Oceanispirochaeta sp. M1: one gene and its partners. The protein of the gene in region 3 binds, or shares a complex with, the protein of the main gene of each other region. Links are inferred from orthologs where the notes say so. Each region holds a gene or a part of one and is shown on either strand. Other genes may lie near its edges. The genes, in order: rny, DV872_RS12560 and pnp.

The links.
Region 1: pnp (region 3) and rny share a complex: the UniProt entries of both Bacillus subtilis proteins name them as parts of the possible RNA degradosome complex. The link is inferred for Oceanispirochaeta sp. M1 from one-to-one orthologs.
Region 2: pnp (region 3) and DV872_RS12560 share a complex: the UniProt entries of both Bacillus subtilis proteins name them as parts of the possible RNA degradosome complex. The link is inferred for Oceanispirochaeta sp. M1 from one-to-one orthologs.

Annotation. Positions count from the first base shown.
Region 1 is NZ_QQPQ01000022.1:66,644-74,495, reverse strand. What follows is about bases 4,244-7,192. They hold rny (ribonuclease Y), read right to left. Parts: upstream 6,509-7,192; coding sequence 4,979-6,508; downstream 4,244-4,978. Other genes in these bases: DV872_RS26615 (hypothetical protein), read right to left, coding at 6,663-7,192; DV872_RS16045 (TIGR00282 family metallophosphoesterase), read right to left, coding at 4,244-4,968. Outside these bases: ribosome biogenesis GTPase Der, read right to left, coding at 1-632; ptsP (phosphoenolpyruvate--protein phosphotransferase), read right to left, coding at 607-2,355; DV872_RS16055 (GerMN domain-containing protein), read left to right, coding at 2,454-3,374; DV872_RS16050 (TlyA family RNA methyltransferase), read right to left, coding at 3,395-4,180; more of DV872_RS16045, read right to left, coding at 4,177-4,243; more of DV872_RS26615, read right to left, coding at 7,193-7,852. UniProt on the Bacillus subtilis protein: Endoribonuclease that initiates mRNA decay. Initiates the decay of all SAM-dependent riboswitches, such as yitJ riboswitch. Involved in processing of the gapA operon mRNA, it cleaves between cggR and gapA.
Region 2 is NZ_QQPQ01000015.1:95,737-103,472, forward strand. Bases 2,655-5,487 are described here. They hold DV872_RS12560 (6-phosphofructokinase), read left to right. Parts: upstream 2,655-3,456; coding sequence 3,457-4,518; downstream 4,519-5,487. Other genes in these bases: DV872_RS12555 (D-alanine--D-alanine ligase family protein), read left to right, coding at 2,655-3,409; ppk1 (polyphosphate kinase 1), read left to right, coding at 4,570-5,487. Also shown: DV872_RS12540 (NAD(P)/FAD-dependent oxidoreductase), read left to right, coding at 1-16; DV872_RS12545 (UDP-N-acetylmuramoyl-L-alanyl-D-glutamate--2,6-diaminopimelate ligase), read left to right, coding at 84-1,598; DV872_RS12550 (divergent PAP2 family protein), read right to left, coding at 1,771-2,220; more of DV872_RS12555, read left to right, coding at 2,321-2,654; more of ppk1, read left to right, coding at 5,488-6,660; DV872_RS12570 (HAD-IG family 5'-nucleotidase), read left to right, coding at 6,662-7,736. UniProt on the Bacillus subtilis protein: Catalyzes the phosphorylation of D-fructose 6-phosphate to fructose 1,6-bisphosphate by ATP, the first committing step of glycolysis.
Region 3 is NZ_QQPQ01000023.1:62,264-70,081, forward strand. What follows is about bases 3,510-6,424. They hold pnp (polyribonucleotide nucleotidyltransferase), read right to left. Parts: upstream 6,066-6,424; coding sequence 3,954-6,065; downstream 3,510-3,953. Other genes in these bases: dut (dUTP diphosphatase), read right to left, coding at 3,510-3,834; rpsO (30S ribosomal protein S15), read right to left, coding at 6,192-6,424. In the rest of the region: DV872_RS16460 (LptF/LptG family permease), read right to left, coding at 1-997; DV872_RS16465 (LptF/LptG family permease), read right to left, coding at 994-2,289; DV872_RS16470 (hypothetical protein), read right to left, coding at 2,264-3,397; more of dut, read right to left, coding at 3,394-3,509; more of rpsO, read right to left, coding at 6,425-6,458; tRNA pseudouridine(55) synthase TruB, read right to left, coding at 6,623-7,573; 30S ribosome-binding factor RbfA, read right to left, coding at 7,551-7,818. UniProt on the Bacillus subtilis protein: Involved in mRNA degradation. Catalyzes the phosphorolysis of single-stranded polyribonucleotides processively in the 3'- to 5'-direction. Necessary for competence development in Bacillus subtilis.

The DNA of each region.
Region 1 (7,852 bases), on a different replicon or contig from region 3:
TCCTGACCCGTAAGCTGGTTTGTAAGTGTGGATTTACCGGAATTAGGTTTCCCCATAATGGCTATGCTGATATGGGGTTCTTTTTCCTCTTCTGCAGCACCGTTAAACAGGGAAAAATCGATCATTGAGATAATTTTATCCTGAAACGCATCCATATTTCGGCCGTGAGTGGCTGAGACAGCAATTATATGCTCAAAACCGAGGGAATAGAGATTCCAGATCTCACTCTCCTTTTCAGGATGATCCACCTTATTAACAACAAGTAGAACCTTTTTCTCATAGGGGCGAAGATTCTCAATAAAAGTCTCATCTTCACTGGTGATATCATTTACATCCATAAGAAAAAGGATAAGGTCACCTTTCTCCAGCATTTCAAGTGATTTCTGAGCAACAAGCTCATCAAACTGATCATCACGTTCCAGCTTGAAACCGCCGGTATCCATGAGCATAACTTCCTGATTATTTATAAAACAGCGTTCGGATATCGTATCCCGGGTTACTCCGGGAGTGGGATCAGTGATAGATTTTCTTTTCTTTATAATTCTGTTAAACAGGGTTGATTTCCCTACGTTGGGCCTTCCGGCAATCACTACGCGTGGGAGTCTGTTAACCCTGTCCTGTGATAAACTCAAATCGTTCCTCCATCCAGTTGCGGACATAGCGGTCTATGTCCTTAAAGCTTTTCATATCCATCAGGGTTCCGATAAATTCCTCGGATTCCAGTATGGTGGTGGAACGGATAATCCGTTTAATTTCGGGAATACCGAAAGCACTCATACTTAATTCATCCAGCCCAAGTCCCAAAAGAATAACAGTCGCCAGGGGGTCGCCGGCCATTTCGCCGCACATCCCTACGGGTATTCCCGCCTCATGACCGTTTTCTACAACCATCCTGATAAGCCGTAAAACGGCGGGATGGAATGGTTCATACATGCTGGCAATCTTCTCATTACCCCGGTCGACTGCAATGGTGTACTGGATTAAATCGTTTGTCCCAATGGAAAAGAAGTCCGCCTTCCTTGCCAGAATGTCAGATGTCATTGCTGCAGAAGGAACTTCGATCATGCATCCTACAGGGATATCCTCTGAAAAAGCAATCCCTTCAGCCTTCAGATCCTTTTTTACTGAATTTAATACTTTTATGGCACGCTCCAGCTCTTCTATACCTGAGATCATGGGGAACATGATTCTAACGGTACCGAAAGCAGAAGCCCTCAGTATAGCTCTCAGCTGAACCTTGAATATATCGACTCTCTCCAGACAGAAACGGATTGCCCGCCATCCAAGGAGAGGGTTTTTCTCATTTTTCTGAGCTATCTCACGAATAAGCTTATCTCCGCCGACATCCAGAGTTCTGATGGTAACAGATGCTCCTTCCATACCCAGAACAATTTTTTTATAGACTTCGAACTGAAGCTCTTCATCCAGCTCCTGCCCACTCTGCATAACAAGAAACTCGCTACGGAACAAACCGATTCCCGAAGCATTGTAGGCATGAACCGAATCCAGCTCATCAGGAACTTCAATATTGGCCTTAAGATCAATCTTCTTACCGTCTCTTGTCTCAGAAGGAAGATTCACCAGATTGAAAAGTTCAGATTCCCTCTTCAAATTTACAGTCTGCTTCTTTTTATATCGCTTAAGAGTCTCTTTATCGGGATTAACAATAACCAGGCCGGTCTGACCGTCTATAATCAGAAGATCTCCGTCAGAAACTTCTTTTGTTATACTTCTGAGACCTAGAATCGCCGGTATTCCGAAGGAACGGGCCAGGATAGCCGTATGGGAAGTTCGTCCCCCCGCGTCCATGGCAATCCCCTTCACCATCCATTTATTCATCAACAGTGTATCAGAGGGGAGAAGGTCGGGAGTAACAATGATGACTTCACTGGAAAGGTCGGCCAGGGATATTCGCTTACGCATCAGCAATGTATTGATGATTCTCTTGGCAACATCATTCATATCCATTGTGCGTTCCTGCATATAGATATCACCTGATGCGTTCAGCTTATTAACAAGGGCTTGAATCACACTTTGAACGATCCATTCAACATTGAACATATCTGTTCTGAGCTTCTCAAAAACCTGATCCTTAAACATTGGATCGTGAAGCATAAGTATATGAGAATCAAGGAAACGGGCTTCTTCTTCGCTGTGTTCCCTGGTAATACTTGTTTTCAGTTCTGTCAATTCTTCAGAGGCAGATTGAATAGCATTATTGTAACGCTCTATTTCAAAATCGATCTCCCGTTCAGTAATACTGTAACGGGGGACAGAAAAACTCTCTTCGTTATAAAGATATGCATTTGAGATAACAATGCCCGGAGAAGCTGAGATTCCATGAAATTCTTTCATCAGTTTAAATATATGCGACTTTCAGGACTTAGTCAAACTTGGCATTCTACTCTCTTTTCCCTTGGCAGAGCAGCCATATGATCCGATAATCACTATGTATGAGTAATAAAGAAAATCCCGTCAACAGATATAAAAAGATGACAAACCCCACTGGCAAACCAGCGAGTAATATCGCAGCTAGATCCACCGGTACACAAAACAAGCGGATAAAAGCAGCATCTACTGCCCCTAAAGGATCAAAAGCTTCCAACGGTTCAAGACCCTCAGCAACTCCGAACAGTGGAAGGACTCAGAACCGGAACGCACGGACCTACTCCCCTTCCATAGAAAAAAAAGCGATCAGCCCGGGGCAGATAATGATCATAGCTCTGCTGTCCCTGATATTTATTATTCTTCTGGCTCTTGTTTTTTTCCTCTTTCAGCCCGGTAAAATGCAGCTATGGAACAATAACACAGAAAAACAGGGAGGAGCTGTTGTCCATCGCCTAGATCCGGTTCAGGAAGAAACAGCTCTCAAACCGGAACCAATAGAGCTTGAAGAAATCAAACAGCCTGAAAAACCCAATGATGAAGATATAAGTTCCAACAGCAGGGATGCCCGAATCTATTTTGTAAAGGTAAATACTGAAGGTCTGATATCACTGAAGAGTGTCACAAGGTCAGTGGATTTCAGCAGTTCCCCGTTGACACAGACAATAAACACTCTGATCAGCGGTCCCGGATCAGATGAGATAAACAAAGGCTCCCTGACACTGATTCCCGAAGGTAGCCGTCTGTTATCTGCAAGAGTGGAAGGTGGTACGGCCTACCTGAATTTCAATGAGGCATTTCGATTCAATCCTCTTGGGAGAGAAGGATACCTTGCACAGCTCAAACAGGTCGTTTACACCTCTACCGAATTTTCAAGCATCAAAAATGTTCAGATTCTTATCGAAGGTGTTATAAGGGATTATCTTGGAGGAGAAGGGTTCTATATCGGAGAACCTCTGGGCAGAGAATCCTTTCAAAACATCCACTGACAACAATCAGTCAGATGAGCTCAGGACTTCAGGTTAAATTCCTTCTCCAGCTCTGAAATCAGAACATCAGTACCGCGAAACTTTTCTGAGTCAGAACTTACATCAAAAAGCAGTTCCTGATTTCCTTTACGCCCGGTAAGAGGAGACAGGGAAGTTCTGCAGACAAAAGCGCCTTCTTCAGCCATCTCGTCAATCACAGTCCTTGTAATTTCCAGGATCTGTATCGGATCACGGATAATACCATCAAAGTCATCATCAGGATTTTCCAGCTCAAACTGAGGTTTCATCAAGGCAATAAGACGTGACTCTTCAGTAAGACTCAGTATATGTGAAGCGGCTGACCGCAGGCTCCGGAAAGAGAGATCCGCAACCGCCCAATGGGGCTTGGGATCAAGATTCTGAACAGACATAATATTGGTCTTTTCCATAACAACTACTGCCGGATTAACTCGCAGAGAGTAGTCAAGCTGGTTATATCCCACATCAACGGCATAAACAGAGAGAGCTCCCTTCTGCAGAAGACAATCTGTAAAACCACCTGTGGAACAGCCGGCATCAAGTATCCTTTTCCCTTTCACCGGAACGGACCAGTATTCAAGAACCTTTTCCAGCTTGAATCCCCCACGGGAGACATATTTCTTTTTACTGAGTTCCAGCTTTGCATCTGAAGCAACAAGAGCCTTAGGGTCTTTTATCTTTTCACCGGAAGTAATGAGTTCACCGCACAGTATTGATGCGAAAAGTTCTTTTTCTGAATATTCCGGAAACTGCCGGGATGCAAGCTGCAGGAGCCTCTGTTTCTTCATGCCGGTGAAAGCTGCCTGATCCGACTGATGGAAACGGCCTTACCGTCTAAAAAATCTACAACGATGCCGCAGATCAGGGCCTGGTTATCAATTACGTCCATCTTGATAGGAAGCTGAGAAAGGCTTCTTCTGATACTCTGCTGTGGATCAGCACCGATAACACTACCCACCGGCCCTACCATCCCTATATCACTGATATAAGCGGTTCCTCCGGGGAGAATCCTTTCATCGGCAGTCTGTATATGTGTGTGTGTTCCAAAGAGAAGACTCAGCTGACCGTCCATATGAAGTGCAAGGGCTTCTTTCTCCAGGGGATCTTCAGCATGAAAATCAAGAATAGTAATATCCGCTTGTCCCTGAACCTTCTGAACCATTTTTTTCATAGCCTGAAAAGGACAGAAGCCATTGAATCCCATACGGGATCTGCCAAGCATATTAAAAACAGCAATCTTCTGTTTCTTCTTTTCGATAATACATTGACCATGTCCTGGAACACCGGGAGGGTAATTGGCAGGTCTGAGAAGGAATTCCTGAGAATCAAGAAAATCCAGAATCTCTTTCTTCTGCCAGATATGATTACCACTTGTAATCACATCAGCACCTGCGGAAAACAGTCTTTCCACATCTTCGGGCATCATGCCGAAACCGGCAGCTGCATTTTCACCGTTAACGATGACCAGATCTGCCCGGTGCTCTTTGATGAGTTTTTTTAATCCAAAGAAAAGCGCCCTGCTCCCGGGAGATCCAACAACATCTCCCAGAATAAGGGCGCGTAATTCATTCGCCAAAGTTCACTTCCTAACGGGCGTATTCAACGGCCCTTGTTTCGCGAATTATGGTGACCCGGATACGTCCGGGATACTTAAGTTCATTTTCAATCTGCTTTGCAATATCTTTAGCAAGGATCTGTGCTTTGGAATCATCAATTTTGTCATTATTGACCATGATTCTCAGCTCTCGTCCAGCCTGAATAGCAAATACCTTTTCAACACCCTCGAAGCTCATTGCGATCTTCTCAAGGTTTTCAAGTCGCTTGATATAGTTATCAAGAGTCTCACGTCTAGCTCCGGGTCTGGCTGCTGAAATAGCATCCGCCACCTGAACAATGATTCCCTCCACTGAAGTTATCTCAATATCATTGTGATGAGCACCTACAGCATTAATAACCCGGGGATCTTCATTCATACGTTTACAGAGTTCTGCACCCAGCTCCGCATGATTCACATCACCATCAGTTTCAAGTCCCTTACCGATATCGTGGAGCAAAGCTCCTCTCTTGGCAAGTTCTGCATCAGCACCTACTTCAGAGGCGATCATACCGGCAATGACAGCAACTTCCTTGGAATGAGAAAGTACATTCTGACCATAACTGGTTCTGAAATGCAGACGACCGAGAGCTCTGATACCTTCGGGCCGGACATTATGAATACCCAGATCGAAGAGAACCTTTTCACCCTCTTCATAAATAGTCTGACTGATTTCTTTCGTCACCTTCTGTACAACTTCCTCAATCCTTGCGGGATGGATTCTGCCGTCGGCTATCAGTCTTTCCAGAGCGATCTTAGCGATCACTTTTCTAATCGGATCAAAACATGAGATCACAACAGCTTCAGGAGTATCATCAATAATGATATCCACACCTGTCAGTGTCTCGAGAGTTCTGATATTACGGCCTTCACGACCGATGATTCTACCCTTCATTTCATCATTGGGCAGACTGACGGAAGTCACAGTAATTTCTGTGCTTACATCTGTCGCCAGACGCTGAATTGTAGTAATTATGACATCTCTGGCCTTCTTCTCAGCCGTGAGATTCGCTTCCTGTTCAATCTTATTAACCAGTGCCTGAGCATCATGTTTTGCTTCATTTTCCAGACTCTGGATAATTAATTTCTTCGCCTCGTCTTTGGTTAAACCTGAGATTCTTTCGAGCTCAGTCTGCCATCGGGATTCCTCCGCGGTAACAGATTCTTCTCTGCCTACAAGAGCCTCTTCCTGATCGTTAATCGCTGCCTGTTTCTGTTCAAGCAACGCAGTCTTTTTATCAAGGTTATCTTCTTTTTGTTGCACTCTACGTTCATATTTCTGAACATCATTGCGTCTATCCCGGTTTTCTTTCTCCAGTTGACGACGTTCCTTCATAATCTGATTCTGTGCTTCCAGCAAGATAGATTTTTTTTCTTGTTCTGCCTCTTTAACTGCGTCCTGTTTTACTCTTAACGATTTCTGCTCTGAAGAAGAGAGCTGATATCTGGCATAAAGCCATCTTATTGTCCAACCTAATACTAATCCAACGAGGGGAAGAGCTATCATATATATAAGATCCATTATTCCCCCTAATCTTACAAGATAATATGATTATATAAGTAAAGACCTATTTGTCAAGTCAAAGTATTTCCATTAAAACATCATAAATCAGCAGCTGATCACATAAGTTCTTCATTATCAATGAGAAGTAAACCAGCTGCATCTATAGAGTTGATTAAAGAATCTCATTAAGAAATGACTGTTTGGAATCCTTGTATCCAAGAAGAGCATAATCAATCCCTTCTTTACTCTCCAGTGGCATCAAAACCCAGCATTGAAAAAGATTAAAATCGGGATGTGCCAGTGCTCCGGCTAAGGATTCATGGTCTTTATTCTTAATGTACACGAGCTTGTTATCCGAGGTCATAGATCCAAAGAGAGATGAAATATCATCACTGCTCAGACTGTCTACACCGTCTTCATTAATACCGATTGAATGAACAGGAATAAGCCCTTTTCCAGATTTTTTCATAAGGATACCACTCAGGGCTTTATATTCTCTTGTCAGATCACGCAGTGCCTTTAGCAGACCGAGAGAACCTTCACGGTAATGACTTCTGAATCTATCAAAATCAAGACCCTTTTCAGTCATTTCCAGACGTGCGACTTCATCTTTTATTGTATAATGTTCAACTTCGGGCTCTTCTTCCAGAGGAGGCAGCAGATCATCTGCCAGGTTCTGAACGAGTCCACCCATTCCCTGCATAAACGATTCTGAGGTTATCTTACCATCATCTTCTTCAACATGAGCATCTTCTTCGTCTGATTCGGGCTCTTCTTTGATATCTAGTCCGGCTTTACTGAGGTACTCAGTAAAACTGACAGATAGCGGAGGAACGACTACTTTTAACTCTTCGACTTCTTCCATCTCTTCGAGTTCTTCAAGTTCATCCAGCTCTTCCAGATCTTCGACTTCGTCCAGATCTTCGACTTCGTCCAGATCTTCGACTTCGTCCAGATCTTCGACTTCGTCCAGTTCTTCGACTTCGTCCAGTTCTTCGACTTCATCCAGATCTTCGACTTCATCCAGATCTTCGACTTCATCCAGTTCTTCGACTTCGTTCAGTTCTTCATTACCGCCTGTTAGATCATCTGCAGGAGCATCACTATCCTTATCTGTACTCATATCATCTCCCCAGGCAGGTTCTTCGATATTATCAATAACTGCGGTTTCCACAGAATCATAACTCTTATATTTTGAATCATTATAATACTCATGAGGACTGATAATATCCAGCTCAATCAGGCCGTCATCTTCACTATTTACCAATTCTTCAGTCTCTTTAGTAAGTGTTGCCACAGTACCCACAGATTCAGCATCATCAACACTATCCATCTGCTGCTTCTTCTTTATAATATCCTTTT
Region 2 (7,736 bases), on a different replicon or contig from region 3:
CTGTTCACTGATTTAGGAACCAGAAGAGACGCTTTCCTCAGGTTTTACTTGATAAGCGTCACCCCTGCTGATACCATTAGCCTATGAAGACAATTCAAAGTATTTTTAACAAAGTAGACACAGTAGAAATAAACGGCAATCAGGAACTGATGGTCGATTCACTGGAGTATGATTCACGTAAAGTAAAAGAAGGGACTCTGTTTTTCGCATTGGAAGGAGTCCATACAGATGGTCATGAATATATTGAAATGGCCGTTCATCAGGGTGCTGCAGGGATTGTGCACTCCCGGGATCTGGATGAGTTCACAGAGGGCGTCTGTTATATAAAAGTAAAGAATACTAGAAAAGCCCTCTCTCCCGCATCCGCTGCCTATTACGACTTCCCTTCATCAAAACTGAAGGTGATCGGTGTTACAGGTACTGACGGAAAGAGCACAACCGTTTCCTTTATTCATCAGCTCCTTGAAGCTGAAGGAATGAAGGCTGGATTTCTCTCAACAGTTAATTACAAAACAGGGGATGTAGCCAAAGCCAACCCCTACAGACAGTCTACACCCGAAGCTCCCCATATCCACCAGCTGCTGAAAGAGATGGTGGACAACGGAATGCAGTATGCTGTTCTGGAAGCAACCTCTCACGGTCTCTCCCCTAAAAACTCCCGCCTGGCGGATGTAGAATTTGATGTGGCCGTTCTGACCAATGTGACCCACGAGCATCTTGAGTTCCACGGTTCCATTGAGCAGTACCGCCTGGATAAGGCCAATCTCTTCAAGATGATTGCAGAGTCCTCTTTTGCCGACTCCTTCGGTGTTGTCAACGACGATGATCAGTGGGCAGAAATCTATATGGATGCTGTCGGGGAGAAACCAGTTTTTCTCTACAGCCTGAAAGATAAGGATGCCGACCTGTGGTGCAGCGATTATAAGAGTGATGCCACAGGCATTGCTTTCTCCCTCAATGTTCCCAACGGTAAAAAAGAGAGCCGTCTGAATATGCCGGGGCTCTTCAATGTAGAAAACGCCATGGCAGCTCTTGTTGTGGTTTCCGAACTTATGGAAGAAGATATTCTGGAGCTTGTTGATCATCTGCCTTCATTGACCGGTGTGACCGGAAGGATGTCACCTGTTACGGGAGACATGCCCTTCTCCGCTCTGGTGGACTATGCCCACACACCCGGTTCCTTTGAGAAGCTTCTGCCCCTGATACGCAGCGATGTAAAGGGAAAACTGATTGTTCTTTTCGGCTCAGCCGGAGAGCGGGATGTGGAAAAGCGCTCGGAACAGGGTGAGATTGCCGATGAATATGCGGATATCATTATTCTGAGTAATGAAGACCCCCGGGGTGATGATCCGATGGATATCATAAATGATATTGCAGAAGGTATTACCTCAAAAGATCTGAATAAGAATCTATTTCTTATTCCCGACAGAAAAGAAGGGATGAAGAAAGCAGTTGAACTGGCTGAAGCCGGGGATATGATTCTTACTCTCGGCAAGGGACATGAGAGCTCAATAATCTATGATGACGGTCCCCGTCCCTGGAATGAGTCAGAAGTATTGAAAGAAGTGCTCACCGAGGCGGGCTATAAAGTAGATTGATACTAAGATCCGGTCTTCCGGGTTTGATTAGAATAGCCACACATTTGAATAGCCACTCATTAGAGTGGCTTTTTTATTTATGCATAGTGGAATGCGGGGGAAATTATTCTTTAGATCAAGTTGTTCAGGAGTTTGTTCAGAAGATTTACTGCTGTATTTCGCCTCTGTATTTTCAGATTTTCCCCATACAGGCAAATCCGATAAAAATACCAAGGAGGGTTCCCATAAATACCTGAGGATAGGTGTGACCCAGCAGAGTCTTCAGAGCCTTGGGTTTATCACCCTCTTCAAAAAGATGAGACATTTCCTGAATCAGACTATTGAGTATTTCAGCGTGCCGGCCTGCTGCCCGGCGAACACCCGTTGCGTCATAAATAACAATTGAGCCGAATACAATAGAAATGGCGAAGTAAGGGCTGTTTAATCCATACTGGATTCCGCATGAAGTTGCTAAAGCTGCAACTGCTGCCGAATGGGATGAAGGCATTCCACCGGTCTCTGTAAGACGGTCCCAGGCCATACGTCTCTCCATCACCAGAATAAGTATAACCTTGGCAAGCTGTGCCACAAGCATTCCCATAAATGCAGAAAAAATCAGGGGATTGTAAGTGAGAAAATTCATTTATCCTCCGAGGATCTGCTGTTAATAAAACAGCGCGTAACAACATTACCATGCCAGAGGTGACTTGAGAAGAGGAATTAATCATGTTAATCTGTGAAACATGAATAAAATATCCGTCGCTCTACTATACGGCGGCCGTTCAGGAGAACATGAAGTTTCCCTCCGATCTGCCGCATCTGTCTATAAACATCTAGACCGTGAAAAGTACTATATTCACCTTATCGGTATCAGCCGTGAGGGTGTCTGGTATCTACAGAACCCTCCGGGAGAAATTGAAGAGATCCTCTCGATTGAAGAAGATTCACAGCAAATGCTCAGCGTTGTACCAGGCAAAGGACTTAGCTCAAATAAAGGTCCCATAGCGGTAGATGCGGTTCTGCCCATTCTTCACGGTACTTTCGGTGAAGATGGAACCCTTCAGGGACTCCTTGAGATAGCCGACCTTCCCTATGCCGGGGCAGGTGTAGGTGGAAGCTACCTGAGCATGGATAAGGATATAGCAAAAATAATATGGGAACATCATAATCTGCCTGTTGTTCCCTTCAGAAGTGTCAGAAAAGCAGAGTGTGAGGCTGAAAATTTCAGCTGGACCGCCCTTCTGACTGAAATAAAAGAGAAGTTCGGCATGCCCCTTTTTGTTAAACCCTCCCAGTGCGGCTCCTCTGTAGGTGTCTCCCGTGTGGATAACGAAGATAAATTTCAGGCTGCCATGGAAGAAGCGCTGCGCTTTGATAACAAGGTGCTTGTGGAACCTGCTGTTAATGCCAGAGAAATTGAGTGCTCCATACTGGGAAACGAGAATCCCAGATCTTTCCCTCCCGGAGAACTGAAGCCCAGTCATGAGTTTTATGATTATGAAGCAAAATATTTAGATCCCGATGGAGCCGCACTTATCGTGCCGGCAGATCTTGAAAAAGAAGATGCCCGCAGGGTGCAGGAGATCGCTGTAAAAGCCTATGAAGTACTTGGCTGCAGCGGTATGTCCCGGGTGGACTTCTTTATGGATAAGAAAACAGGAGAGCTGTTTCTCAATGAGATTAACACCATACCCGGTTTTACGAGCATCAGTATGTTTCCTCTTCTCTGTGATGCGGGAGGACTTCCCTATCCCGCTCTACTGGATGAGATGATCAATCTGGCCCTGGACAGATTCAAAAAGAAAAGCGCTCTCAGTTTCACACTGATGTGATTTGCTAACTATATCCTAACTTTCTATACTTAAAATCTGGAGACATTATGTCACAAGGCACAAAAAAGATTGGAATACTTACAGCAGGAGGCGATTGCCCCGGTTTAAATGCTGCAATCAGAGGGGTTGGAAAGACTTCTATTCTCAAATACGGAATGGATGTCTACGGCTTTTCCTCCGGCTACCTCGGACTGATCAATAATGAGTACAGACATCTGGATGAGAAGTCGTTATCCGGAATATTGACAATGGGAGGGACCATTCTTGGAACCTCAAGGGAAAAACCGTTTAAACACGAAGAGTACGAAGAGTATGTTCAGAGCAAACCCGACCGTATTCTGGAGAACTGCGATAAACTGGGCCTTGATGCCCTTGTATGTATCGGCGGAAATGGAACCATGAAGACTGCAGGAAAACTGCAGGAATTGGGCCTCAATATAGTAGGCATTCCCAAGACCATCGACAACGATGTTTGGGGAACAGATATGACCTTCGGCTTTGATACGGCTGTAAATATCGCCACCGAAGCCATCGATAGAATGCATACCACAGCCAACTCTCATAAAAGAATTATGGTTGTAGAGGTTATGGGTCATCATACGGGCTGGCTGTCACTCTACTCCGGTGTTGCCGGAGGGGGAGATGCCATTCTTCTTCCTGAAATCCCCTGGAAAGCTGAAACACTGAAAGATTACCTTTTGAAACGTCTTGAAGCGGGAAAACCCTACTCTATCGTTGTTGTAGCAGAAGGTGTGAAGGTGCCGGGAGTGGGAATGAAGAAAAACAGAATTTCTGCAGGTGCTGCTGTGGCCCGTCTGATTCAGGATATGACAGGCATAGAAACCAGAGAGACGATTCTGGGGTATATTCAAAGAGGTGGAACCCCCTCTCCCAGAGACAGGGTGATTGCCACAGAACTCGGCTCATACGCAGCAGGTATGGCAGATTCCGGAGAATTCGGCCGAATGGCTGCGTATCATGGAAATGACCTGACATCAGTTCCCCTTGAAGAGGTAGCCGGAAAGACAAAATTTGTCCCTGCAGATCATCCTCTTATTAAACATGCCCGGACTATAGACACCTGTTTCGGTGACGGTCTTGGACGCTGATCAGATACATGTATGTATTATTTAGAAAATTAAATTGATAAAAGGAAAACTATGGCCCGCCCCTATACCGTAAAGAAAAGAGATTACCCTTTTTTTAATAAAGAGATCAGCTGGCTTTCCTTTAATGAGAGAGTTCTGCAGGAAGCCGAAGACAAAAGAAATCCTCTGGGTGATCGCTTCAAATTTCTGGGAATCTACTCTTCAAATCTTGATGAGTTTTTCAGGGTTCGTGTTGCCATGACCCGTCGGATGTGCCAGATGGGAAAAGAGGGAGCTATAATGCTTCGGGAAGACCCTGCCTCTGCCATGGCAAATATTCAGAAGGAAGTGGCCAGACAGAGAGAAAGCTTCAACACAATACTTCAGAATATGTATGCTGAGCTCGAGGTAATGGGAATAAGGCTTCTGAAATACAAACAGCTGAATAAAGAGCAGAGTTCTTTTATAAAAGAGTATTTTGAGAGAGAGGTCCGTCACAAGATCTTCCCCATAATGGTGGATGCACGTTACAAACTGCCCGAGCTGCAGGACAAAACACTATACCTTGCGGTGGAGATGAAAAAAACAATCGGCCAGGAAGATAAAATCCGCTACAGTATCGTTGAGATCCCGACAAAAGTTCTTCCCCGGTTTATCAAACTTCCCAGCAAGAAAGATGAACAGAATGTAATGCTTATTGATGAAGTGGTCCGTGCAGGACTTCCATCAATTTTCAGAGACAGCCATTATCACAGTTTCCATTCATGGAACTTCAAGGTTGTACGGGATGCGGAACTGGATATTGATGATGACGATATCTCACTCAGTTATATGAACAAAGTAAACCAGAGTGTCCAGAAGAGACATCTGGGAGCACCAATCTGGTTCCTCTATGATCAGACCATGAATCAGGATCTGCTGGATATGTTCCTCAGAAAAATGAAATTCAGAAAGTATGATACGGTTACCCCTGGAGGCAGGCATCACTACTTCAGCGACTTTATGAAGTTCCCCAAACTGGTGGGACTGCAATGTTGTGAAAAATATGAACCTCTGCAGCACAGACACTTTCCCAAGGGTGTAAAAATCTTCCAGGCGATCAAGGCTAAAGATACACTTCTCTATTTTCCGTATCACAGTTTTGATACGGTGATCGATCTACTGCGGGAGGCTTCCATCGATCCCCACGTGGAAAGCATTAAAGTAACACTCTACAGAGTGGCAAACTTTTCATCCGTTGTGAATGCCCTGATCAATGCCAGGAAGAATAGAAAAGAGATTCTGGTTATCCTGGAGCTGCAGGCCCGTTTTGATGAAGAGAATAATATTTTCTGGGCCAATGTACTTAAAGAAAACGATGTAAAAGTAATTTTTGGTGTGGAAGGTCTCAAGGTTCACTCCAAACTTCTCCTTATCAGCAGAAGGGAGAAGGGAAAAACCGTCCGCTACGGTGGTATAGGTACGGGTAACCTAAACGAGGATACCGCCGGCCTCTACACAGACTGTTTCCTTATGACTTCCCATAAGGAGATTCTCGAGGAGGTGGACGCCCTCTTCGATTTCTTCGAAAACAACTACCGCTACCGACGGAACAAGCACCTGATGATATCCCCCAACGGCCTCCGTTCAGGGATTACCGAGCTTATCGACAATGAAATTGAATTTGCCAAAAAAGGTGAGAAAGCAAGCATCAGGATAAAACTGAACAACCTCAGCGATGAAGGGATTATTCAAAAGCTTTATGAAGCCTCCCAGGCAGGAGTCAAAATCCGCCTGATCGTACGGGGCCGGTTTTCTCTGGTTCCCGGAGTTGAGGGATTCAGTGAAAATATCGAAGCCATAAGTATCCTGGATCAGTATCTGGAACATGCCCGTTTCTTTATTTTTAGAAACGGGGGAGACAACCGCTGCTATATCACTTCGGCAGACTGGCTGGGACGAAATTTAGACCGCCGGGTTGAAGTAACCTGCCCTGTATACCGTAAGAGTCTTAAGGCAGAACTTAAGAGTATCTTTGACATACAGTGGTCTGATAACAGAAAGGCCAGAATACTGGATAAAGATCTTAAAAATGAATATGTAGAAGCCGGGGATGGAGACGAAAAAATCCGCTCCCAGGAAGCCGTGTACAAATATCTGATAAAAAGAACCGCCCGGAGTTAGAATGCCCGTATTTATCAACCGAGTACTGAATATGAAAAACATCAAGGTTATCGGCTTTGATATGGATTACACCCTTGTCCGTTATCATACTGAAGCCTTTGAAGAGCTGACACACAGGCTTGCTGCAGAACGTCTTTCTGAAAGTCCGGAATATCCCATCGCAGTAAAGGATCTGAAATTTGATTTCCAGAGAGCCATTGTGGGACTGGTCATAGACAAAAGAAACGGAAACCTCCTGCAGGTAAGCCGTCACGGCAAGGTAAAGATAGCCTTTCACGGCCTGGAACCCCTTGATTATCATAGGATGCAGCATATCTACCAGGAGACGGCCATCGATCTGAGAGATCCCGACTTCCAGAGCCTGGATACCAGTTTTGCAATCTCCTATGGAGTACTTTTCAGCCAGCTTGTGCAGATGAAATCCGAAGGTGCCGACCTTCCCGCCTATCATGATCTGGCGAATGATGTAAACCATGCCATCGACATCCTTCATCAGGACGACAGTTTAAAATCCAGAATCAGGAATGATTTTGAGCGTTTTGTTGTTAAAGACCCCCGAATAGCGGGGATGCTGGAGCGATATAAGGACTACGGCAAGAAGCTGATGATCATCACAAACTCTGATTACGCCTACACCAGAAAGCTGATGGACTACTCCCTCAATCCCTTTCTAAAAAAGTATAAGAACTGGCGTGAGCTCTTTGATATTGTTATCACATTTGCCGACAAGCCCCGGTTCTTTGAGCAGAAGGGTCGTTTCCTTAAGATAGATCCCGAATCTGAAACCATGATCAATCATACTGACGCTGTGGACAGCGGCATCTATCAGGGTGGAAATTTTTCCAAACTGCAGAAGGATCTGGGATACTCGGGCAGTGAGATTCTCTACCTGGGTGACCATATTTATGGTGATGTTGTCTCTATCAAGAAAAGCTGTAACTGGCGTACCGCTCTTGTTCTGGGAGATCTGGAAGATGAGATTAAGGGAATCAGAGAGTCCAGAAGCATTCAGGAAGAGATTAATAGCCTTATGGATAAAAAACTCAAACTGGAGAAAGAGATCAACAGCCTTGACT
Region 3 (7,818 bases):
TATACCCCAGCTTAGCCAGAAGTACCATAACCATTTGTGCTACGTAATATATAACAGAAACCACCAGACTGGAAAGGAGGCTCATCAGCAGAATATTCTTTTTAAAGCGTCCTCCCAGTGAACAGGATAGTAAAGCTACAACAAGAGGAGTTAGTGCAAATGAAGTTCTTTGATAATACTCTGTGAGGGCACCCTTAAAAGGGAATCCTGTTCTCCTGAGTGATTCTACCCATGCCTTGGCCTCAGTTGCACTCATCTCGGCAATATCCCGGCTTATTCTTTTAAAAGAATCAGGCGGTTCATCAAGCATCTCATGTTCCCAGCTGCTGTGAAAATCCTCTTTCAAATACTCATTTCTATCATCATACAGAAAAATTCTGGCATTCTTTATTATCCAGTGGTCTTCTTCCCAGACAGCTGAATTGCCATCAACTCTGAAATCAAAATTTCCCTCCTCATCAAGAAAAAGGACTGTAAGACCCGTAAGACTCTGACGCCGGTCATTATAAAAATCAGCATTATAGATAACTCGGTTACGATGACTCAGAACGGCTACATTGGAATTACTGAATGAAACCGTCTGTCCCAGAATTTCTCTGGATATCTGATTTTTTTCCTTGAATGTGGGAATAACTATTCTATCTTCGAAAAAATATCCCCCCAGACTCAAAAAGATTGCAAAAATAAGAAGCGGACTTGTAAGCTGATATAGTGAATAGCCTGAACCGAATACGGCTATCAGCTCATTATTGGCATAATAGTTTCCAAGGGTGTAGGAAATTGAAAACAGAACGGCAATGGGCAGAGCAAAGGAGATACACTTTGGTGTATAGAGCAGAGTCACTCTCAATATGGCTGCCATTGGTACTTCCGCATTCAGATAACGCCAGAGATTGGCAAAGATATCCACCAGCTGCAGTATCATAATAAAAAAGATCAGAGCCACAAGGAGTGTTGGAATAAAATCTTTCATTATCATTTTATGAAGAGCTTTCATTTACCCGCCCTGAAAAGATAAAGAATAAAACCTATAGAAAAAATCAGCATATTAGGCAGCCACATGGTCAGAGCCGGAGGATAAAAGGTTCGTATTCCCAGGGTTCTCCCTGCAACAAGCATACCCCAGTAGATTATGGTAATAAAAAGTCCTATTCCAAAGCCCATTGATTTACCGCTTCTCTTGGTATAGAGCCCCAGAGGAAATGCCAGGATTACAAAGGGGAGACAGGAAAAGGGAATCGAAAATTTCTGAAAAAACTCAAGCTTCCATATTTGCAGAGAACGGTCTTTAACCATTGTTCCTGCAGAATTCAGGTATTGAGTTCTGAAATTTTTAATCTTCGTCGGGAAATTCTGAACAAGCCTGGGATTACTCTCCTGGTTCATCAACTTCCAGCTGCCGTACATCTCAGTATAATATCTCAGGCTCTGCTTATCTCTCTGCCTGACTTTTTCATCGTAACGAAGCTGCTTTACCTGAATTTCCCGGTAAACATCCAGAGAGCTCATCTCCCTTGGACCCGGATTTCGAATTGAAGAAGTTATATCCTTAAGCAATATGTTATAGATCATTTTATCAGCCTCAGAATAAATGAATTCACCTCTGTTCCGCTTTTCAGGTTTATGATCAAGAATATTATCAAGCTGAAATGATAGAACCCCTGCTTCTTCATGAGCATTATTGATATAGGCCTGATTCGCCAGAATAATTCTACGGTTTGATTCCTTGTCTTTTTCAACTATGATCAGATTATCAATGGATTTCCCTTCAACCTGACCCGTAATAATAATACTTTCCTGAAAATATTTCACCGAAAATGATTCCAGTTCAACCTCGGGATTCCGGTAGATCATCTCCCTATAGAGTCTGGTGAAATTGATTGTCCCCACAGGCAGAAGATAGTCGTTTACAAAGAATGAAACAAAAGAGAACAGAATTCCAATAAGAAAAACCGGTAGAAAAATCCTGTTATATGTAATCCCCGAACACTTCATTGCTAGGATTTCATTATCCGAAGAGAAGCGGCCATAGGTCATAAGTGTTCCCACAAGAGTTGCAAATGGAAATGATATGGCAATTATTGAAGGAAGAGAGTAAAAAATAAGCCTCATAACATAAGTGAAAGGGACCTGTTTCTCAAGAATATCCTCTGCCAGAAGCAGAAGCTGATTGATAAAAAAGATAAAGAAAAAGAAAAGAAATGAGACAAAAAATGAGAGAAAAAACTCCCTGGCAATATATAGATACAGGGTTTTGTATGAATTAGGGTGTTCTAAATAAGTCTTCATGTATCTTAACCAGTCCCTGTTCCTGTACGGCGCAAATTATATAAGGTTCAACATAAGCAATAGAGCTCATATCAAGCCCACCCAGTCCTTCAGAAATTCCCAAATAACTGATTTCAAGACTCTCTTTTTCCATGACAAGAAGCCCCTGTCCCAGAGTTGAAAAACAAAAGTGCTCCGGCAGCTCCACACCCCCTGTAATCCAGCGGGTCCGGCTGTTCAGGAGAACTATATCATATTTATCCCCCTGTCTGACAAGCTTATAGAGCCCGCCCCCGTAACTGCCTGCTATCATACGACTCCTGGAATCGCCCAGGACAGCTCTGGCTGCAGAAAGCTGCCTGCTGTTTTGACCTGCAGCTGATGCATTAAAACTTCGGTCCAGTATAAATAAACCATCCTCTTCACTACCCGCAAGGATGCGCTGATCATCCAGAGCCTGAAGAAAAGTAACATTCCTTAAATCCGATGCAAGAGGCAGCACAGACTGACTGTCCAGACGTATCCGTCTCAGTCCACGGGACTGGGTACCTGTAATAAGTCCGGTACCCACAACAATCCCGCTCTGGAGACCTCTGTAATCCTTCTCATCCGGAATATCCAGATAAATAAGCCTGCTGTGTCTTTTTGAATATACACCCACACTGCCGTATGAAAGAAACCAGATTCGTTCATGGTCCGGAAGTATGGTCTGCATGGTTTTGATGGCAAGAGAGTCCTGCCCTCTGATAAAGGATTTCCAGCTCTTTTCAGATAATGAATAACGGGCAATATCCCCGCTTCGGCTGCCCATCCACAGATCATCTCCATCGGCAGCCAGTGCAGAGATATGTTTATCAAAAAAGATATCATCCGGAAGCTCTATAAGCTCCTGATAAAGAAGTCTTTTTAATGCTGTTCTACTTAAAGGGTCAGTTTCTGAGAACAGCAACTCTTCCAGTACTGTTCTCAGATTGGATTCTTTCAGATAATCCCCGTTGATCCTGTATTTCAGCAATAACTCTTCATTTGCAGAAAAGTCAGCTGCAGAAAAGTCATCTGCAGAACAATATAAAGTTGTCTGAAAAGACAGTAAAATCAGAAAGATTGATAAGAAAGAGAACTTGTTCATTTGACTCCGGTAGAACCGAAACCGCCGCTGCCTCTGGCTGTATCCTCAAGGTTATCAGTGAACTGAAAATCAGCTCTTGTCACTGGTGCTATGATCAGCTGGGCAATTCTTTCGCCCCGCTCAATAACAACATCCTCCCGGCCCAGGTTGATCAGGATAACCATAACATCCCCTCTGTAATCTGCATCGATAGTTCCCGGAGTATTTAAAACTGTGAGACCCTTCTTAACAGCCAGTCCGGAACGGGGTCTTACCTGTCCTTCATACCCTGAAGGGATTGCCATACGCAGTCCTGTGGGGATCAGTTTTCTTTCCCCGGGAGCAAGAGTAACAGGCGAATCTACACAGGCCCTGAGATCGGCTCCCGCCGAATCTTCTGTTCCGTAATGGGGCATCATGTCCTCGGGACCGGTCAATTTAACAGCAACAGTATCCATTTAAGTCCTCATTATTATTCTATCTATGAAATTTAAACAAAAAAACAGCCCCTGAAACAGGGACTGTTTGATTATAGCATATCAGAGATTTATGAAAATCCCTTTAATCTGCTTAATAATTATCTGCGGTTCATACCACCGGATTTGGATTTCCAGTTTTTATCCAGAGCATCTACGACACTCAGATTGATTCTGCCCATTCTATCTACTTCGATAAGACGAACTTCAACTTCCTGACCTTCTTTCAGAACATCGGAAACATTGTTAACACGCTCTGCAGAAATCTTGGAAATATGACAGAGACCTTCTTTACCGGGAAGGAACTCCATAAAGGCACCAAAATCCATAATACGTTTTACAACGGCTTTGTAAAGTGTTCCTACTTCGGGTTCTTCGATCATACCTCTAATCATGGCTTCAGCCATATCGGTACCTTTCTTTTCTCTACAGAAAACATTTACAGTACCGTCTTCATCGATATTGATCTTTGCACCGCTCTTCTCAGCCATACCCTTGATATTTTTACCACCAGGTCCGATAAGGAGTCCGATTTTATCAACATCAACCTTGAAGGAAGTTACACTGGGTGCAAACTCAGACACTTCACTGCTGGGTTCAGAAATTGTTTCGTTCATGATCTTAAGGATATGCAGACGTCCTTCCAGAGCCTGTGAAAGTGCTTTTTTCATGATTTCAATGCTGATTCCGGGAATCTTTATGTCCATCTGGAAAGCTGTGATTCCTTCTTCAGAACCGGCAACCTTGAAGTCCATATCACCCATATGATCTTCTTCACCAAGAATATCAGAGAGAACAGCAAAGTCATCCCCTTCCTTGATAAGACCCATGGCAATACCGGCAACAGGTCTTTTAAGGGGAACACCGGCGTCCAGAAGACTCAGTGATCCACTACAGATTGTAGCCTGTGAAGAAGATCCGTTTGATTCCAGGATTTCTGAAACGACACGGATAGTATAGGGAAATTCTTCCTTGGAAGGAAGAACACCTTCTATGGCTCTCTGAGCCAGGTGACCATGACCGATTTCACGGCGTCCGGTACCCAATCTTCCTGTTTCACCTACTGAGTAGGGAGGGAAATTGTAATGAAGCATGAAGTTAGCTCTTCTGTCTCCATCGATATCGTCCATGATCTGTTCATCCTGAACGCTGCCTAGAGTGGTAACACCCAGAGACTGAGTTTCACCACGAGTAAACAGTGCAGAACCATGAGCTCTGTCCAGCATATCGATTTCACAGGAGATGTCCCTGATTTTGTCACTGGCACGTTTATCACAACGGACATTCTTTTCAATAATGGATTTTCTGATAATGACTCTTTCAAGTTCTTCGAAAAGGTCACCCACCAGTCTAATCTGCTCTTCAGGAATGTCTGCTTCGTACTTGGCAAGCATTGCTTTCTTGATAGCCCTGATGGCATCACGTCTTTCGAACTTACCGTCCATGAATACTGCAGTTTCCATCTGGGGAAAAGCTTCGGCGTACATTACGTCCCACTTCTCAAGTTTGATGGTCTTTTCTACCAGGGGCAGTTTTTCTTTTCCGCATTTCGCAGCCATATCGGCCAGGAAGTCACAGAGATCAGCAAGAGTCTTTTCAGCAGCCTGAATGGCACCGAGCATCATCTCTTCTGATACTTCGTTAGCTCCACCTTCAACCATGCAGATACCGTCATTAGAAGCGGCTACAATAATATCGAGCTCTCCCTCTTCGATCTGTGCAAATGTCGGGTTGATGATGTACTCACCTTTTATGGAAGCAACTCTAACAGCCGCAACGGGTCCGTTAAAGGGAATGTCTGAAATCATAACAGCAGCAAATGCTGCAATCATACCCAGTACATCAGGAGTATGTTCCTGGTCTGTTGAAACAGTCATGGGTACTACCTGAATTTCACGTCCGAAATCCTTATAGAAAAGGGGTCTCATAGGACGGTCGATCAGACGGGATACAAGGATTTCCTTGTCTTTGGGTCTGGATTCTCTTTTGAGAAATCCACCGGGAATTTTACCGGCAGCGTAATAACGCTCGTTGTAATCTACTGAGAGGGGAACATAATCGAGTCCCTCTTTTGGTTCTGAACCACAGCAGACAGTTGCCATAACAGCAGATCCACCACAGCGGGCCAAAACGGAACCATTAGCCTGTTTAGCCATTTTACCTGTTTCCAGGATGATTTCATCTTCACCGAGTTGAAATTTAAAAGTTTCCATATAATTTCCTTTGATGATTAACATCTACGACTGCAACAAGCCGGAGCCTCCCCCCGGTTTAATAGCAGCCGTTTTTTCTTAAACGATCTTTTATAAAAAAAACCCGACACTTAGGCCGGGTTTTTCTTATTTTCTAAGACCGAGTTTAGCAATAAGTGATCTGTAACTTTCGAGATCTTTTCTCTTAAGATACTTCAGCAGCTTTCTACGGGAACCTACCATTTTAAGCAGTCCACGTCTTGAAGCATGATCTTTCTTGTTTGATTTAAAGTGATCCATTAAATCTTCAATTCTTTTTGTAAGAAGAGCGATCTGCACTTCAGTAGAACCGGTATCTGTACCGTTTGTTCCGAACTCTTCAACAACATTCTGTTTGTCTTCTTTGGTTAACATTATTAATTAACACTCCTAATAAAAATATAACAGGCATACACCGATTGAAAGCAGAGCAACGCCCTGTCAGAAATCAGCACCTGAGCTAACAATATTACCGAAATCAGTATAAAAGTCAATCTTAGATTCAGTTCTGCAGATAAATAGACTACAAGTGAAATCCTTTAAGAACAAAGATTTATTTTGTACTGATATCTTCCGTCTCTATACTCCAGAACCGCTTTCAAAATACCCTCACTGTCTTTAAGCAGCAGGTACTCCGTTTCGTCATTTTTAAGAACAATTGAATCTTGAGCAGGTACCGATAAAAATTCCTTCCTGAAGGGGATTCCATCCTTCATTCTCTTTAGACCAAGCTCATTCAACGTTAGTATTCTGGAATTTCCCAGCTTCAAAAAGAATTCTTCCCATGAATAAAAATCTGCGGGGCCTCTGAAATTCTCCACATCCACTGCAGTATCCAAAGAAAATGGTCCAACAGCTGTCCGTACCAGTTCCTGAACATAGGCTCTGCTATTACAGGCTGTTCCGATATCTCTGGCCAAAGAACGGATATAGGTCCCTTTTGAGCAGTGAACTCTTAGTTTCAGATCATTATTCTCATATCCGAGAATCTCAATATCGTGGATTGTAATTTCCCTGGAAGGCATCTCCACTTCTTTACCGCTTCGGGCAAGCTCATGAGCCCTTCTCCCATCTATGTGAATAGCGGAATAACGGGGCGGAGTCTGAGATATTTCACCTTTAAACTGATGTATGACCGATTCAATGGCCTCAAGTGAGGGAGGATCGGCTTCGGCAACTGTTTCACCCTCTGGATCCAGGGTATCAGTTTCTCTTCCGAAGCGGATCAGTGCTTCATATTCCTTATCCAGATCGGTGATCAGGGCGTTCATCCTGGTCAATTTTCCGGTCAGAAGAATAAGGAGGCCTTCGGCAAACTTATCAAGAGTTCCCGTATGCCCTACTTTCCCGGTATTCAGGACTTTTTTAATGCGTCCAAGAGCCTGAAAGGAAGTAACACCCGGTTTCTTATGTAAAAATATAATCCCTCCCCCGCCGACAGGCAGCGGTGAAGAGATTATTCCTGTATCATTCTTCTTCTGTTTTATCATGTAACAGATGTTCAATCTTCTGGTTCAGCATATAACCGTCCCGGACAGATGTATCAGGAAGGAACAGCATTTTAGGTGTAAGTCTCATCCTGATCTGTTTACCGACTCTGTTCTGGATAAATCCGGCAGCATGATTGAGAGCAGCAACGCTCTTTTTCAGCTTAGCCTCACCTTCCAGCCCCGAAACATATAGCTTCGCGGAGGAGAGATCATTAGAAACCTTAACAGATGTAATAGAGAGTAGA